2 linked regions of the Puniceibacterium sp. IMCC21224 genome follow. The protein of the gene in region 1 interacts with the protein of each later gene in a pairwise test. Links are inferred from orthologs where the notes say so. Each region holds a gene or a part of one and is shown on either strand. Other genes may lie near its edges.

Region 1 (5,994 bases):
GCTACCTTTGGTCTCTGGCCACAGCGATACTGGCTTGTGCCACGGTCGCAACGATGCTGATCACGGTGCTGTCGGTAGAGTCCGTGCCCGAAGCACTGTATGTCACGACCGCACTGTTCTATCTGCCCGTTACTGCGGCGGGCGTGCGTCGACTGCACGATGTCGGACAAAGCGGCACGCTGATGTTCGATCCGCTCAAGCCCGCGGCGATTTTCCTCACCTTCCTGTTGATCCTGTGGCTCTTTCCGACCTTGGGCGGTCTCGTCAACGCGGCGGCGATGCTGTCGGCGATGTTCTTCTCCCAATTGCTCGTCTCACTGTTGGCCGTCCTCGGGCTGGCGGCGATTAGCGTTACGCTGATGTATTTCTCGAACACGATGGCGCAGCTGCTGCTGCCATCACAACCCGGTCCCAATCGATACGGTCCCAACCCCAACGAGGTGACACAATGACCGACCAGTCCCCCAACGACCAGTTCCACGCCTCCTCCTTCATGCAGGGGCACAATGCCGAGTACCTCGAACAGATGTACGCCCGCTATGCCAACGACCCCGGCGCGGTAGACGAAAGCTGGCAGGCGTTTTTCAAGGCGATGGGCGACGATACTGCCTCGGTCCGGACTGAGGCCGCTGGCCCCTCATGGGCGCGCCGTGACTGGCCGCCGCAGCCCAGCGATGACTTGACCGCGGCGCTAACAGGCGAATGGCCCATGCCCTCGCCCCCGGTCGAAGCCAAAGCCGCCGGTCAGAAGATCGCAGCCAAAGCCGCCGAACAGGGCGTCAGCCTCAATGACGAACAGGTCAAGCGCGCCGTGCTGGACAGTATCCGCGCGCTGATGATCATCCGCGCCTACCGGATTCGCGGTCATCTGGCTGCCGATCTCGATCCGTTGGGCATGCACGAAGCAGCGCCGCATCCCGAACTTGACCACCGGTCCTACGGTTTTTCCGAAACCGATATGGATCGCCCGATCTTTATCGACAACGTTCTGGGCCTGCAGATCGCTACGCTGCGCCAAATCCTCGATATCGTGAAACGCACATATTGCGGCACCTTTGCGCTGCAATACATGCATATCTCGAACCCCGAGGAATCAGCCTGGCTCAAGGAACGGATCGAAGGCTACGGCAAAGAGGTCAAATTCACCCGCGAAGGCCGCAAGGCGATCCTCAACAAGATGGTCGAGGCCGAAGGGTTCGAGAAATTCCTGCACGTGAAATACATGGGCACCAAACGGTTCGGCCTTGATGGCGGTGAATCGCTGATCCCGGCTATGGAGCAGGTGATCAAGCGCGGCGGTAGCCTGGGTGTGAGGGAAATCATCATCGGGATGCCGCACCGTGGCCGTTTGTCGGTGCTGGCCAACGTGATGCAGAAACCCTACCGCGCGATCTTTAATGAATTTCAGGGCGGCAGCTACAAGCCGGACGATGTCGATGGATCGGGCGATGTGAAATACCATCTCGGGGCCTCTTCGGACCGGGAATTTGACAGCAACAAGGTGCATTTGTCGCTGACTGCCAACCCGTCGCACCTCGAAGCTGTGAACCCGGTAGTGCTGGGCAAGGTTCGCGCCAAGCAGGACCAGTTTAGCGACGCCGAACGCACCTCTGTCATGCCGATCCTGCTGCACGGCGACGCCGCCTTTGCCGGTCAGGGCATCGTGGCGGAATGCTTTGCCCTGTCAGGTCTGCGCGGCCACCGCACCGGCGGCACCATGCATATCGTGGTAAACAACCAGATCGGCTTTACCACCGCACCGCATTTCAGCCGTTCCAGCCCCTACCCCACCGACAACGCGCTGGTGGTCGAGGCACCGATTTTCCACGTCAACGGTGATGACCCCGAGGCGGTTGTGCATGCTGCCAAGGTCGCGACCGAATTCCGCCAGAAGTTCAGAAAAGACGTCGTGCTCGACATCTTCTGCTACCGCCGGTTCGGTCACAACGAGGGCGATGAGCCCATGTTCACCAACCCGCTGATGTACACCAAGATCAAAAAACAAAAGACCACGCTGACGCTCTATACAGAACGGCTGGTCCGGGACGGGCTTATCCCCGAGGGCGAAATCGAGGATATGAAAGCCGCGTTCCAGTCCATGCTGAACGAGGAATTTGAGGCTGGCAAGACATACAAGCCGAACAAGGCCGACTGGCTCGATGGCCGCTGGTCGCATCTCGACCGGCAGAAACAAGGCAAGTATCAGCGTGGCAAAACGTCGATCGAGCCCAGTACAATGGCCCAGATCGGGACCGCGCTGACCTCTCCGCCCGACGGATTCCCGCTGCATAAAACGGTGGGTCGCCTGCTCGAAACCCGCGCCGCGATGTTTGAAAACGGGACAGGCTTTGACTGGGCCACAGCCGAGTCTCTGGCGTTTGGATCCCTACTGACCGAAGGGTATCCGGTGCGTCTTTCGGGGCAGGATTCGACACGCGGCACATTCAGCCAGCGTCATTCGGGCCTGATCAATCAGGTGACCGAGGAACGGTATTATCCGCTGAACCACATCCGCGAAGGTCAGGCGCGCTACGAAGTTATCGACAGCGCGCTGTCGGAATATGCCGTACTTGGGTTTGAATATGGCTACTCATTGGCCGAACCCAACGCGCTGACCTTGTGGGAAGCGCAGTTCGGCGATTTTGCCAACGGCGCGCAGATCATGTTCGACCAGTTCGTGTCCTCTGGAGAAAGCAAGTGGCTGCGGATGTCCGGGCTTGTCTGCCTGCTGCCGCATGGGTTTGAAGGTCAGGGGCCGGAACACTCGTCTGCCCGACTGGAACGGTTCCTGCAAATGTGCGGTCAGGACAACTGGATTGTCGCCAACTGCACCACGCCCGCGAACTATTTCCACATTCTGCGCCGCCAGTTGCACCGCAGCTATCGAAAACCGCTGATCCTGATGACCCCGAAATCGCTGCTGCGCCACAAACTGGCCGTCAGCAAGGCTGAGGAATTCCAGACCGGATCCAGCTTCCATCGGGTGCTGTGGGATGACGCCCAGCAGGGCAATTCTGAAACCAAACTGGTGGCTGACGACAAAATCAAGCGGGTCGTTATGTGTTCGGGCAAGGTCTATTACGACCTGCTCGAAGAACGTGACGAACGCGGCCTGGAAGATGTTTACATCCTGCGGTTCGAGCAGTTTTATCCCTTCCCCGCGATCTCTGCAGTCAAGGAATTGGAACGCTTTACCCAGGCCGAGATGATCTGGTGCCAGGAAGAGCCAAAGAACCAGGGCGGCTGGACCTTTATGGAGCCGAACCTGGAATGGGTTCTGGGCCGGATCAAGGCGCAGTATCCGCGCGCGCGTTACGTCGGCCGCGACACCTCTGCCTCGCCCGCGACGGGTCTGGCCAGCATGCACAAATCACAGCAATCTGCACTCGTCGACGAGGCACTGACGATCAAAGGGAATTAAGCGATGACAACCGAAGTACGAGTCCCCACACTCGGCGAATCCGTGACCGAGGCGACTGTGGCCACCTGGTTCAAGAAACCCGGTGATGCCGTCGCGGTCGACGAAATGCTGTGCGAACTGGAAACCGACAAGGTTACGGTCGAGGTGCCTTCGCCCATTGCGGGAACCCTTGCCGATATCGTCGCCGCCGAAGGCGAAACTGTCGGCGTTGATGCCCTGCTTGCCAATATTGCCGAAGGCGACAGCGCCGCGGCCCCGGCCAAAGCAGCCAAAGCCCCGGCCAAAGCAGAAGACACCCCAAAATCGGCCAATGACGACGCCGCCGAAACCGACGTGATGGTGCCGACCTTGGGTGAATCCGTTTCCGAAGCCACGGTATCGAACTGGTTCAAGAAAGAGGGTGACACCGTCGCGCAGGACGAAATGCTGTGCGAGCTGGAAACCGACAAGGTTTCGGTCGAGGTTCCGGCGCCGGTCGCGGGCGTCCTGACCAAGATCAGCGCAGCCGAAGGCGCCACAGTGCAGGCCAACGGCAAGCTGGGAGTTATCTCGGGCTCGGGCGGCACGACTGCTCCCGCTCCTAAGTCTGTTGAGGTACCCGCCCCGTCGGCCTCCACGGGCCGGGATGTCGAAGACGCCCCCTCGGCGAAAAAGGCCATGGCCGAGGCAGGTCTTTCGCGGGATCAGGTCACTGGCTCGGGCCGTGATGGCCGGGTGATGAAGGATGACGTCGCCCGTGCAGTGTCCGCGGCTTCGGCCCCGCCGCCTGCGGCGAGCGCGCCCACCCCGCGTGCCCCTGTCGCCGCAAGTGACACCGAGCGCGAAGAGCGGGTCAAGATGACGCGCCTGCGCCAGACCATCGCCAAGCGGCTCAAGGAAAGTCAGAACACCGCAGCCATGCTCACCACCTACAACGAGGTGGATATGACCGAGGTTATGGCCCTGCGCAACGAATACAAGGATCTGTTCCTCAAGAAGCACGGCGTCAAGCTGGGGTTCATGTCGTTCTTTACCAAGGCCTGTATCCACGCCCTGAACGAAGTCCCCGAAGTCAATGCCGAGATTGACGGCACCGACGTGGTGTACAAGAACTTTGTCCACATGGGCATCGCTGCGGGCACACCCACCGGGTTGGTTGTGCCGGTGATCCGCGATGCTGACGCGATGTCCTTTGCCGGCATCGAAAAGGCAATTGCCGAGATGGGTGCAAAAGCCCGCGACGGCAAACTGTCTATGGCCGAAATGCAGGGCGGCACCTTCACCATCTCGAACGGTGGCGTCTATGGCTCGCTCATGTCTTCGCCGATCCTGAACCCGCCGCAGTCGGGCATTCTGGGCATGCACAAGATCCAGGACCGTCCAATGGCGATCAAGGGTCAGGTGGTGATCCGTCCGATGATGTATCTGGCCCTGTCTTATGACCACCGCATCGTTGACGGCAAAGGGGCCGTAACCTTCCTTGTCCGGGTCAAAGAGGCACTCGAAGATCCGCGCCGTCTTCTGATGGATCTGTAATACGAAAAAACTGACCACCCCCGCTGCTACACACGCGGTATCAGGGGGCGGCCGCTGTCTTTTTTGGGCGTCAGAAGCGCGCTTTCTGCGCCAAGCTGCAGGAAACATCCGGATGAGCCATCAGCTTATTGTCAAATTTGCCGATTTTGATCGCGGTGCCTTTGACGTCGACGCAGAAAACCGCGGCACCGCTGGACTGACGCTACTACAACTCTGGCGTGGCGTGGCCGGTGCGCATTGGGCATTGTTCGAGGTGAAAGACGCTGACAAAGCCCGTCGCTGGATCGACAACTCAGTTAGCCTGGGTCACGGTCCATCCGAGCATCATTTCCTGGAAACGGCATGACCCCCGAACTTACCATCCTTACCCTTGCGACCCTGCTCCAGGTTTTGCAATTCGTGCTGTTCGCAATACCCGCAAACCTGGAGCTTGGCCCCGGATACACATCATCCGCCCGCGACCGGCCCCCATCAAAGCCGATGTCGGAAAAAACCGCCCGGCTGCAGCGTGCGATGAACAACCATTTCGAAGGGCTGATCCTTTTTGCGGTCGCCGTCTTCGTCATCACCTTTTCGGATCAGGGCGACGGCATCACCGCAGCCTGCGCCCTGCTCTATTTGATCGCCCGTATCGCCTATGTTCCGGCCTATTACTTTGGCCTGCGCCCCTGGCGTTCGCTGATCTGGGCCATCGGCTTTGGCGCCACGGTGATCATGCTGATCATGGCCCTGATATGATCCGCCTTCTGGCCACAAATATTCCGGGGTGAATGGGCTGCGTCCCTGCCTCGTTCTTAGAAAGGACCCATCCAAATGGCACAATACGACGTCATCGTCATCGGCTCAGGCCCAGGCGGCTATGTGGCCGCGATCCGCTGCGCCCAGCTGGGCCTGAAAACAGCCTGCGTCGAGGGGCGTGACACTCTGGGGGGCACCTGCCTCAACATCGGCTGCATCCCGTCCAAGGCGCTGCTACATGCCACCCATATGCTGCACGAGGCCGAACATAATTTTGCGCAGATGGGCCTCAAGGGCAAAAGCCCGACGGTCGACTGGAA
Region 2 (5,208 bases), 1.4 Mb from region 1 along the record:
CAGCTCGTCGTAGAACGGACGCTCGGCGTGGACCTTGTAGAATTCGCCGGCCTGCGCTTTTGTCAGCTGGATGCGCTTTTGCGCCACGATCCGCAGACCCGCCTCTTCGAATTTGGCATTGATCTTGCCAGTCAGGTTCCGCTTGGTGGCGTCTGGCTTGATAATGCTCAGCGTGCGTTCGGTGACCATGTGTCGTGCTCCATATGTCGCGAACCGGGACATTTGGCCCGGCGTGTTTACAATTGGCGCTGCGATACCATGCGCCCCTGCGCTTGGAAAGGGTTGTGACGCGCGGTTCTAAACAGATGTTGCGCCCTGCATTAACCCCACGGCAATCGCAACCCGCACTCCGCCACTGTGGGCAGGTCGACGGCGCCGCAGCGATAATATCGTCCAGAACACATTCGACGCACGGTCTGTACTGGCCAGTGTCGCAACGCTCTGCTAAGGCGCGGCCATGTTGAAGATTCAAGAAATAAACTACTCCGTTGAAGGCCGTCCGTTGATGGTCGAAGCCTCTGCAACCATTCCCGAAGGTCACAAGGTTGGTCTGGTCGGTGCCAATGGTGCGGGCAAAACAACGCTGTTCAAACTGATCCGCGGCGAACTGACGCTTGACAGTGGTATCATTTCGCTGCCCAGCCGCGCCAAGATCGGCGGGGTAGCCCAAGAGGTGCCAGCGTCGGAAACCTCGCTGATCGACACGGTGCTGGCCGCAGACACCGAGCGCGCCAAACTCATGGCCGAATCCGAGACCGCGCAGGATGCGCATCGCATCGCGGAAATTCAGACTCGGCTGGCCGATATCGACGCCTGGTCCGCCGAAGCGCGCGCCGCGTCGATTCTCAAGGGTTTGGGTTTTGACGACGACGCGCAGAAAATGCCGTGCAGCGCCTTTTCCGGTGGCTGGCGGATGCGGGTGGCACTGGCGGGGGTACTCTTTGCGCAGCCCGACCTGCTGCTGCTGGACGAACCGACCAACTACCTCGACCTCGAAGGGGCGCTGTGGCTGGAATCCTATCTGGCCAAATATCCGCATACCGTCATCATCATTTCGCACGACCGCGGACTGCTGAACCGCGCCGTTGGCGGAATCCTGCACCTCGAAGAGAAAAAGCTGACCTTCTGGAACGGTCCCTACGACCAGTTCGCCCGCCAGCGCGCCGAACAGCGTGCCGTGCTGACGTCGATGGCCAAAAAACAGCAGGCCCGCAAAGATCACCTGCAAAAATTCGTTGACCGGTTCAAGGCCAAGGCGTCCAAAGCCAAGCAGGCCCAGGCCCGTGTCAAGATGATCGAAAAGATGGACACGATCACCCCGCCCGAAGAGATGGCCAAGCGCGTGTTCAGCTTTCCGCAGCCGGACGAGCTGTCGCCGCCGATCATTCATATCGAAGGCGGGTCGACCGGCTATGGCGACACCCTGGTTCTCAGCCGACTGAATCTGCGCATTGATCAGGACGACCGCATCGCGCTTTTGGGTCGCAACGGTCAGGGCAAATCTACGCTGTCCAAACTGCTGTCGGACCGTCTGCCGCTGATGGACGGCAAGATGACCCGCTCAAACAAGCTAAGGATTGGCTATTTCGCCCAGCATCAGGTCGATGAACTGCATATCGACGAATCTCCCCTCTCGCACCTGCAACGGCTGCGCCCCAATACGATGCAGTCGAAACTGCGGGCCCAATTGGCGGGCTTTGGTCTGGGCGCCGATCAGGCAGACACCGAGGTCGGACGCTTGTCGGGTGGTCAAAAGGCGCGCCTGTCGCTGCTGCTGGCCACCATCGACGCACCCCATCTGCTGATCCTCGATGAGCCGACCAACCACCTCGACATCGAATCGCGCGAGGCATTGGTCGAGGCGCTGACCGCCTATTCCGGTGCTGTCATTCTGGTCAGCCACGACATGCACCTGCTCAGCATGGTCGCGGACCGGCTCTGGCTGGTCAAGGATGGTTCGGTCGCCCCCTACGAGGACGACCTCGAGGCGTATCGCAAGCTGTTGCTGCAACCCGACAAGCCCATCAAACCAGCGAAACCTATCCAGGAAAAACCCAAGCGCCCGTCGCGTGACGCGATTCTGGCGCTGCGCTCGGACGCCCGCAAAGGCGAGGAACGTGTCGCCAAGCTGAATGATATGCGTGACAAGCTGGCAAAAAAACTCGCCAATCCGGAGCTTTACGACGATACCCGTGCGGGCGAACTGGCCACCTGGAACAAAAAATACGCCGAGGTGATGGAGGCATTGGGCCGGGCAGAGGCACTGTGGATGGCCGCGCTGGAAAAGCTGGACGAAGCTGAGACCGTCTGACGCCCGTTCGGACGATTGAGGTCTGCGTGCTTATTGAAACAGCGCCCGGCCATTACGCCCATTGCAAGATCGACCTGCAATGCCTAAGGCTGCGCCCCTATGGACGCAGCCCTTTTAATCCCCGCCTTTGTCACCCTGTTTGTGGTGATCGACCCGATCGGTTTGACGCCAATCTTTATTGCCTTGACCGCCGGGGCAGATGCACGCCACCGGCGCGCGGTCGCCTATCGCGCCTGTCTTGTCGGTGCCGGCGTGTTGTTCCTTTTCGCATTTCTCGGCGAATCCGTGCTGAACTTTATCGGCATTTCGATGCCCGCTTTTCGCATTTCGGGGGGAATCCTGCTGTTCCTGACCGCGCTGGATATGCTGTTTGAACGGCGCAACAAGCGGCGCGAGGACAAGACCTCCACGCCACAGGACATGCCCGATCCGTCAGTCTTTCCGATTGCGATCCCGCTTATTGCCGGTCCCGGCGCCATTGCCTCGATTATTTTGCTGACCGGACAGGCTCAGGGCGCGGTTGGCATGGCCTCGGTGCTGGGTGTGCTGATCGCCGTTCTGCTGATCGTGCTGCTGCTCTTTCTCTCAGCCGGGGTTATCGAACGGATGCTGGGAACAACTGGAATCACGGTTGTGACGCGGCTTTTGGGAATGTTGCTGGCGGCACTGTCGGTCCAGTTTGTGCTGGACGGGCTGCGTGCCTTTGGTCTGGCCAGCTAGACGTGGGATACTGCGCACCTTCAAAACCCGCGCGCTACCCCCTATCTGATCTGTGTAACTGACAGACAGGCGGCACATGTCTTCGAATGATTTTGGAAATCTGATCTACCTTGTCATTCTTGGCGCGGTGCTGGTGTTCTGGGTCCTGGTGCAGAATCGGGGCAACCTGTCGCGCACATTTCAGAATGCGGCGGTCTGGGGCCTGATCTTTGTCGGCACGATCGCGGCCATCGGTATGTGGGGGGACATCCGCCAGACCGTGCGCCCCAGTCAGGCGGTCTTTGCCGATTCCGGCCGGGTCGAGCTGCCACGCGCACCCGACGGACACTATTATGTGACCCTGACGATCAATGATACGCCGGTACGGTTTGTCGTCGACACCGGTGCCAGCGGCGTGGTTCTGACGGCTGACGATGCCGGGCGGATTGGACTGAATGCCGCCGGTCTGGCCTATTTTTCCGAAGCGATGACAGCCAATGGGCCGGTGCGCACTGCCCCTGTGACACTGGACAGCGTGCAGTTGGGGCCGTTCATCGACAAGCGCGTCGGCGCCTACGTCAACGAGGGCGAGATGGAGCAATCTCTGCTTGGCATGACCTATTTGCAACGCTTTGACCGGCTTGAAATTTCCGGCGGTAAAATGATCCTGGAACGCTAACCGCCCTAGCTGCCGCGATGAGTGAGCAGTCAACCACAACGTATTTATTCAGATTCACTTCTCGTGATATGGTGTGCGCCCGGTCCGGCGCCGACCCAAGATCAGGCCTCGGCCTTTTTCTTCCAGCGCCCGGTTTCTTCGGACCAGTATTGCGCCTTGCACCCGGCCCCGGTCAGCAACCGCCACTGGCCGCGCGCCTGATCCAGCGCCTGCGCATCGTGGCCGTCGAACAGCACACAAACCCGTTCCAGCGCCTGCACTTCGTCTGGCCCGACCTCGGCGCCATCGACGCTCATCAGACAGGCCGGATTGTTGGCGGCAGCCCCGGTTGTCAACAGGACGGGCTGCGCCGCATCATGCGGCCCGCCCGCCAGCCCGTGTGGCAGAAACCCCTCTTCGGGCCCCAGCCACAGCCGTTCGTCCAGCCAGCCCATCCGCGCCGCATCGCGCCCCCGCACGGCAACGCGCCAGTCATTCGCCAGCGCGCGCCCCAGCAGTTGCGGCAATACCACCTCAAGCGGGTTATGCGTCAGGTGATAGAAATAGGCCGCCCCCATTGCGCTCAGTCCCGTTCGAACCGTTCAGCCACCAGCCGGTTCAGCGTCATGACGCCCCAGCCGGTCGCGCCCTTGGTCGACAGCACCAGATCCCGCGGCACATGCGCCACCCCGGCGATATCGATGTGAATCCACGGCGTCTCGTCCTTGACGAACCGGCGCAGGAATTCGGTGGCGGTGATCGACCCGGCAGGCCGGCCACCCGAGTTTTTGACATCCGCCATCGGCGTTTTGATCAGGTCGGCATAGGCCCCGCCCATCGGCATCCGCCATGCGCCCTCTTGTTCGGCCTCGGCCGCCTTAAGCAGGCCGGCACACAGGGCGTCATCATTCGAATAGATTGCCGCGTTTTCGTGCCCCAGTGCGACGATGCAGGCACCGGTCAACGTGGCAAGGTCGATCATCGCAGAGGGCTTATAAGTTTCCTGTGCATACCACATGACGTCAGACAGGACGAGCCGCCCCTCGGCATCGGTGTTGATGATCTCGATCGTGTCGCCCTTCATCGAGGTGACAACATCGCCGGGCCGCATCGCAGCAGCATCCGGCATGTTTTCGACCAGCCCGACCAGACCGACCACATTCGCCTTGGCCCCGCGCAGCGCCAGCGCCCGCATCGTACCGGCGACAACACCCGCGCCGCCCATATCCATCGTCATGGATTCCATGCCAGCGGCGGCTTTCAGCGAAATGCCGCCAGTGTCGAACACCACCCCTTTGCCGACCAATGCCAACGGCGCCTCGTCCCCGCCGCCGTTCCAGCGCATGACAACCACCTTGGATGGCGTGACGGACCCCTGCCCGACCGCCAGCAGCGCGTTCATACCCAATTCGGCCAGCCGATCCTCTTCCAGCACCTCGACCTCGACCCCGAGATCGCGCAACCCTTCTAGACGGGCGGCAAATTCGACCGTGGTCAGCACATTGGCAGGTTCATTCACCAGATCGCGAGTAAACGCGAC

The links. Proteins that work in one complex are often made in the same cells at the same time.
Region 2: the proteins of IMCC21224_RS05795 (region 1) and IMCC21224_RS12020 interact in binary tests that used the Escherichia coli proteins (3 or more experiments, as listed by UniProt). The link is inferred for Puniceibacterium sp. IMCC21224 from one-to-one orthologs.

What each region holds. Positions count from the first base shown.
Region 1 is NZ_LDPY01000001.1:1,262,197-1,268,190, reverse strand. What follows is about bases 49-3,621. They hold IMCC21224_RS05795 (2-oxoglutarate dehydrogenase E1 component), read left to right. Parts: upstream 49-448; coding sequence 449-3,421; downstream 3,422-3,621. Other genes in these bases: odhB (2-oxoglutarate dehydrogenase complex dihydrolipoyllysine-residue succinyltransferase), read left to right, coding at 3,425-3,621; IMCC21224_RS05800 (DUF805 domain-containing protein), read left to right, coding at 49-452. Outside these bases: more of IMCC21224_RS05800, read left to right, coding at 1-48; more of odhB, read left to right, coding at 3,622-4,936; IMCC21224_RS05785 (hypothetical protein), read left to right, coding at 5,049-5,282; IMCC21224_RS05780 (MAPEG family protein), read left to right, coding at 5,279-5,674; lpdA (dihydrolipoyl dehydrogenase), read left to right, coding at 5,750-5,994. UniProt on the Escherichia coli protein: E1 component of the 2-oxoglutarate dehydrogenase (OGDH) complex which catalyzes the decarboxylation of 2-oxoglutarate, the first step in the conversion of 2-oxoglutarate to succinyl-CoA and CO(2).
Region 2 is NZ_LDPY01000001.1:2,615,154-2,620,361, forward strand. What follows is about bases 1-2,884. They hold IMCC21224_RS12020 (ABC-F family ATP-binding cassette domain-containing protein), read left to right. Parts: upstream 1-457; coding sequence 458-2,311; downstream 2,312-2,884. Other genes in these bases: ndk (nucleoside-diphosphate kinase), read right to left, coding at 1-189; IMCC21224_RS12025 (MarC family protein), read left to right, coding at 2,411-2,884. In the rest of the region: more of IMCC21224_RS12025, read left to right, coding at 2,885-3,031; IMCC21224_RS12030 (TIGR02281 family clan AA aspartic protease), read left to right, coding at 3,108-3,689; IMCC21224_RS12035 (DNA polymerase III subunit chi), read right to left, coding at 3,791-4,246; IMCC21224_RS12040 (leucyl aminopeptidase), read right to left, coding at 4,252-5,208. UniProt on the Escherichia coli protein: Genetic data indicate it may be involved in ribosome assembly or function.